DNA from 2 places in the Anoxybacillus eryuanensis genome. Region 2 is predicted to be linked to the other one. Evidence: a T-box and tRNA genes for the amino acid it is inferred to sense, from the RefSeq annotation. Region 2 holds a T-box; the other holds one or more tRNA genes.

Region 1 (3,419 bases), on a different contig from region 2:
GCTTCTTCAGCAACATCGATTAGATGTGATTTATATTGAAACAACAGGGGTAGCGCATCCGGTTGAAGTACTTGATGCGTGCATGTCACCATTATTTGCTGATCGCATTCAAACGAAAGGCATCATCACGACTGTTGATGCAATCCGCTGGATAAATCGTGACCAACTTTCCATTCCGCTACAAATGCTATTAAAAGAACAAATTCGTCATGCAGATGTCTTAATTGTAAATAAAACCGATGAATTACGTCCCGATGAACAAGCAAAATTGTCTTTTGAATTACAAGCAATCAACAGCGAAGCACGTACCATTTTCACAACGTTTTCTAACGTTCGCATAGATGATATACACTCATTTTCCCGTCGTATGCAAAACGAGCATAAGCAGGTGACTATTGAACGATTACGCATTCAAACGTATGTCCACACATTTACAAAACCAATTGATTTAGACATGTTCGAACAATGGGTACGACAGCTACCCGATACAATTTATCGCATGAAAGGATTTTTACGCTTTACTCATACAAGCGGAATTTACTCGTTTCAGTATGCGTATGGTACGCCGTTGTATATGAAAGAAGAGATGAACGTACCGTTACATTTTGTTATTATCGGAGAACAACTCGATAAACAAAAATTAAAACATGAACTCGATAACATACAAAAAGGAGAAGGATAAAAATCCCTCTCCTTATTACTTTCGGCCAAAATCTGCTTTAATTTCTCCCCATTGCTCCGTTTCCCATTTCATAATTTCATTCGTATAACGGTGCGTACGCAACCATGCTTCTGCGCGTTCAATAAGTTGCCAAACACGTTCTGTTTCAGCGATGCGGTCGAGCGTTGTATTCGCTTTTTTTCCTTTTACCCATTTTATAGCTGTAACAGAATCAGAATAAATCGGCCAGTTTTTGTTTTGTTGTTGTAGCCATGCTAACCCGTGTACAATGGCTAAAAACTCACCGATGTTGTTTGTTCCGATCATCGGTCCGACATGAAACAATTGTTCTCCTGTTTTCGTATGTACACCTCGATATTCCATCCATCCTGGATTTCCACTACATGCCGCATCAACACAGATGCTTTCTTCCACATAATTCGTTGAGTACGTTTTATTTTTTTTCGTACAGTTTGCCATCGGACCAGAGGAAAATGCTTGTTCCGCTTCTTCTTTAGATGAAAATGAGCGATATTTTGCTCCTGGAATACCAATTACATATTGTTTACACTCGTCCCAAGAAGAAAAAATACCTGTTTTCGCCCCTTGCCAAACAACATAATATTTTTTCAATATGTCACATCCTCACAAATCGGAATAAAAAAACAAAGTTGAAGATAACAAAGAAGGAATGAAAGAGGAGATATGGCGGAGGAGGGGGGATTCGAACCCCCGCGGGCTTTGACACCCCTATCGGTTTTCGAGACCGACCCCTTCAGCCAGACTTGGGTACTCCTCCGTATGGTGGGGTGCCAAAGAAATTATAGCGAAAACATGATTTTTCGTCAATTATCTTTTTTGTTTTTCCGTATAATCAACAAGTCCCATCGCACACACTTGTAAATCAAGTTGAAGTAGTTTATATACATCTGCATCATCTGGTACTTGCTGTTTGCGCAAAAATGTTTGAACGATGTTAAATAAACGTTTGAAAACAGCCTCTGTTTTTTCTGTGAAAGATTTATGCATTTGTTCATTCACGATCTCGTTGCTTTCTTGAACGAAAATAGGTAACCAATAATGAAGTTGTTCCCAAACCGCCTGCGTATGTGTTGACATACCGAAATGGCCAAAATATATACGATCTGGACGCAATGCCATAAATTTCTCAATTGACGCGCTCATAGCTTCTGGGTCAAATTGATTTGGTGATGTAGAAGGCAAGTATAACTCAACGTAGTATGAAAGTAGCTGTGGATAAAAAACCCCAGCCGTATCACCTGTAAAAATTCCATTGCTTTTTTCATCATAAATAGAAAAATGGTGATTCGCATGCCCAGGTGTATGAAGAAATGTCAGCGTGCGATCTTTTCCAATTTGTAACGTTTCCCCATCTTCTTTTACAATTAATCGATCTTCAGGAATGGGAACGATCGGGTCAAATAATGCGTCAAATTTTTCACCATAAACCGCTTTTGCTCCTTGAATGAGACGAGACGGATCGGCTAAATGGCGCATTCCTTTTGGATGGACAAATACGCGAGCATTTGGACAATGTTGCAATAACAAACCTGCTCCACCAGCATGATCTAAATGAATGTGTGTGACAATGATATTTTTTACGTCGCGCAAATCAATCGATAATGCTTCTAATCCTTTAAGTAAATAAGGAATAGATGGACTTGCGCTCGTTTCAATAATCGTCACCTCTTCTTCCCGAAAAACGTATGCTCCTGTCCGCTGAGCAGTTTGTAAATCATACAAATCAATGAGTGAAATGCCAAATCCTAAATCAACAGGTCGCGACATGGCTATTCTCCTTTCCCTTTTTGAATGAGTTGAGTGAAATGATATACGATTTTTGCTGTTAATCCCCAGATCACTTTGTCTTTGTAGTAATAAAAATGTTCCTCCATGTGTCGTGGATGCCAATTATACTCTCTTCCCCCTGGGATATCATCAAATGGAAAATCTTCCTCCGGTTTTGGCTCAAATGAAACACGATATATTTTTGGTTTCGTTTCTAAAAAGAAAGATAGTGGTACAGTAAACACATCATTTACTTCTTTCTCATTTACTTGCATACAAGTAATATTAGCGAAACCAACAAATGGATAAATAACCATACCAAATGGTGAAAATATATAGTCAAGCGGGACAATATGTGTAATATGTTCTTTTTCAATCCCTAATTCTTCACACGTTTCCCGAATAGCTGTTTCTCTTGGACTTTGATCACACGAGTCCATTTTCCCACCTGGAAAACAAATTTCTCCCGGCTGGCGACGTAGTTGCAGTGAGCGTACTTCAAATAACACAAACACCTCATCATCTTGTTGAATAAGCGGGAGAAGCACAGCATACTGAGCAAATTTGTCGAAATCCATGATTGTTGGCGTCCGTCGTTGCAATTCATTGATTAATGTGGCAATCATTTTATTCATTAGTAAACATCCCTTTTCGTAAATACATAAAAAGAAACAATCAGCGCAACAAGTGCCCAAGTGGCGAGCACCGTCATCGAAAAAGAAAGCGTCATTCCATCAATAGGTGGTGCCATCCCACTAATGTAACTTGTAAGACGTAAATTGACCATGAACAAATATTTTGCCGATTCCCACGATGATACCATACTTGATAAAATGGCTCCTGAAATAAGAGCGGCAAGCATAATTCCCATAACTGCAGCGGTACTACGTATTAACACAGATAACATAAATGTTAGTGTGCCGACGACAAGTGAAACAAAAAAAGCAAG
Region 2 (3,419 bases):
ATCGTTCCATTTATGAAGATACAGGCATTTTTGCAAAAATGCATTTTGAAAAAGGAACAATGTCGAAAGTCGACTATGAAACGTATACAAGTTTATTCGAAGCGATGGTTATGACACCATATTTTCCTCATCCTGATTTACTTATTTATTTAGAAGGAAGTTTTGAGGAAATTATTAAACGTATTCGTGAACGCGGTCGCCCAATGGAACAGCAGACACCAATTGAATATTGGAAAGAAATGTATGAAAGGTATGAAAGATGGATTAATAGCTTCAACGCTTGTCCTGTTTTGCGTATTAACATTAATGAGTATGATATTATTGGTGATGCTCAATCAATCGAACCGATTGTCGCAAAAATTGGGTATATGATCGAACAATATCGTAAGTTAAAAAAATAAGGATGCCTAGTTTGGGCATCCTTATTTTTACATAAAACAAAAATTCGTTACATATCGTAACGAATTATTTCAATAAACAATCTCCATTTTATGCGCTGTGGTTTGTAAACATCCAAATGATGGCGGAGGAGGAGGGATTCGAACCCCCGCGCGCCTTTCGACGCCTCTCGGTTTTCAAGACCGACCCCTTCAGCCAGACTTGGGTACTCCTCCGTATCGACATGTACTAATTTATCATAATCATCATCGCATGTCAATATTTTTTATATAAAAAAGGGGAGCAAGTCCCCCCTATGAAATCACCTCTTTGCCTCCCATGTATGGTCGAAGTACTTCTGGAATAACGACCGTTCCATCTTCTTGTTGATAATTCTCCAAAATCGCTGCCACTGTTCGTCCAATCGCTAAGCCAGACCCATTTAACGTATGCACATGTTCTGGTTTCGCTTTCGGATCACGGCGGAAACGAATGTTTGCACGACGAGCTTGAAACGCTTCAAAATTGCTGCAAGAAGAAATTTCTCGGTATGTGCCATAGCTTGGTAACCATACTTCAATGTCATATTTTTTCGCAGCAGTAAAACCTAAATCAGCTGTACACATGCTCATCACACGATACGGCAAACCTAGTAGTTGTAAAATACGTTCTGCATCATTTGTTAGTTTTTCGAGTTCTTCATAAGAATCTTCTGGCTTGACAAATTTGACAAGTTCTACTTTATTGAACTGATGTTGACGAATTAATCCACGTGTATCTCTTCCTGCTGAACCAGCTTCTGAACGGAAACATGCACTATAAGCGGCATATTTAATCGGTAAATCATCTGCTGATAAAATTTCATCACGATGTAAGTTTGTTACAGGGACTTCTGCTGTTGGAATTAAAAAGTAATCTTCGCTCTCAATACGAAACGCATCTTCCTCAAACTTCGGAAGCTGTCCCGTTCCCGTCATGCTCGCTCGATTGACGATGTACGGTGGTAAAACTTCTTCATATCCGTGTTGTTCCACATGTACATCTAACATAAAGTTAATTAATGCACGTTCTAAGCGCGCCCCAAGTCCTTTATAAAATACAAATCGACTTCCTGTTACTTTCGCTGCACGTTCAAAGTCTAAAATACCAAGTTGATCAGCAACTTCCCAGTGCGGCTTCGGTTCGAAAGGAAAAGAACGCGGTTCACCCCATTTACGAATTTCTACATTATCATCTTCTGATTCACCAATTGGAACAGATTCATGCGGAACATTTGGAATCGATAAAAGTAACGTTTCAAGCTGTTGTTCCACTTCACGTAATTCATCGTCAAGTACTTTAATACGATCACCAACTTGGCGCATTTCAACAATGAGATGATCTGCATCTTTTTTTTCGCGCTTTAATAAAGCAATTTGTTGCGACACATCGTTTCGCTTATTTTTTAATTCTTCCGCTTGTGCAATTAGTTCTCGACGACGACGATCGAGCTGCTCGAATCGTTCAAAATCTGCTAAATCCTCACCACGATGTTGAAGCTTTTGTTTTACTTCTTCAAAATTGTTACGTAAAAATTTTAAGTCTAACATCATCATTCCTCCTTTTTGATTTATGAAATAAAAAACTCTCGTCCCGAAAGAAAGGGACGAGAGTGCTCCCGCGTTGCCACCCTAGTTGAAGACGTACGTCTCCCACTCGAGAGATATAACGGTTCTCACCGGAAATGCCTACTGACTAACGCGTTCAGCATTTCGCTCCAGGATGGATTCACAAGTCATTCCTGCCGATTCGCACCGACCACCGGCTCTCTGAAAGGAAGAGGGCTTGCTACTAGTTCCTGTCATCGCTTTTTCTTCATATCATTTTCTTGGAAATAATGTACTATAAGTTTAAACAAAATGCAACTCGTTTATTCTTTTGTCTCTTTCACCATGTTGATAAAGTATTGCGTCATACGATTGTCATCTGTTAATTCTGGGTGAAACGAACATCCTAAAAACTGTCCTTGTCTTGCCGCGACAATGCGACCCTCATACGTCGCGAGCACGTCAACATCGCCCCCTACAGATACAATGTGCGGAGCGCGAATAAATACACCAATAAAATCGTCGGCAACACCTTTAATTGCTAAAGATGCTTCAAAACTTTCACGTTGACGACCAAACGAGTTGCGCTCAACCGTAATATCCATTAAACCAAGGTGTGGCTCATCATAACCAACAATTTTTTTAGCTAAAATGATTAAGCCAGCACACGTTCCAAACATCGGCTTCCCTTCGCTTGCAAATTGCTTCAGTGGTTCAATAAATCCATATTTATCCATCAAGCGACGCATGGTCGTGCTTTCCCCGCCTGGAATGATGAGGCCGTCAATATGTGCAAGTTGTTCTACTTTTTTAACAACAACAGCTTCTACACCACACGCTTCAATTGAACGTACATGTTCACGTACAGCCCCTTGTAACCCTAGTACTCCTATTCTCACCATATTCATTGCTCCTTTACATTACCATCCGCGTTCTTGCATTCGTTGTTCAGGAAGCAACGAAGAAATATCAATCCCTCTCATCGCTCCACCTAATCCTTTCGATAAGTGAGCAATTAATTCGTAATCTTCATAATGAGTTGTAGCCTCTACGATAGCACGTGCATATTTTTCAGGGTTTTCTGATTTGAAAATACCTGAACCGACAAATACACCATCAGCACCTAAATACATCATCAACGCTGCATCGGCTGGTGTCGCGACACCACCAGCTGCGAAGTTAACGACAGGAAGACGACCAAGACGTTTAATCTCTAATAGTACCTCAAACGGAGCACCTAAGTTTTTCGCCTCTGTCATTAATTCGTCTTCGCTCATGCTGACGACTTTGCGCACTTGCGCGTTTACTTTACGCATATGGCGAACTGCTTCGACAATATTCCCTGTACCCGGTTCACCTTTCGTACGAAGCATGGAGGCACCTTCAGCAATACGACGAGCTGCTTCACCTAAATCACGACAACCGCATACAAACGGCACAGTAAATTGACGTTTA

What was found. A T-box is a leader RNA that pairs with one kind of tRNA and senses whether it is charged. The one in region 2 lies ahead of serS (serine--tRNA ligase), so its partner is inferred to be a tRNA-Ser.
Region 1: it has a tRNA-Ser gene. The T-box ahead of serS (serine--tRNA ligase) is inferred to sense a tRNA for this amino acid. The anticodon was not compared.

Annotation. Positions count from the first base shown of each region.
Region 1 is NZ_JBPODS010000004.1:52,118-55,536, reverse strand. Features, by position in the region: gene HNQ84_RS06630 (CobW family GTP-binding protein) at 1-682, shown strand, start outside; gene HNQ84_RS06625 (ribonuclease H1 domain-containing protein) at 698-1,294, opposite strand; tRNA gene HNQ84_RS06620 (tRNA-Ser) at 1,368-1,460, opposite strand; gene HNQ84_RS06615 (MBL fold metallo-hydrolase) at 1,511-2,470, opposite strand; gene HNQ84_RS06610 (NUDIX hydrolase) at 2,473-3,105, opposite strand; gene HNQ84_RS06605 (DUF2705 family protein) at 3,105-3,419, opposite strand, start outside.
Region 2 is NZ_JBPODS010000022.1:5,455-8,873, forward strand. Features, by position in the region: gene HNQ84_RS13915 (deoxynucleoside kinase) at 1-401, shown strand, start outside; tRNA gene HNQ84_RS13920 (tRNA-Ser) at 522-614, opposite strand; gene serS (serine--tRNA ligase) at 693-1,967, opposite strand; T-box leader at 2,017-2,231, opposite strand; gene pdxT (pyridoxal 5'-phosphate synthase glutaminase subunit PdxT) at 2,288-2,866, opposite strand; gene pdxS (pyridoxal 5'-phosphate synthase lyase subunit PdxS) at 2,885-3,419, opposite strand, start outside.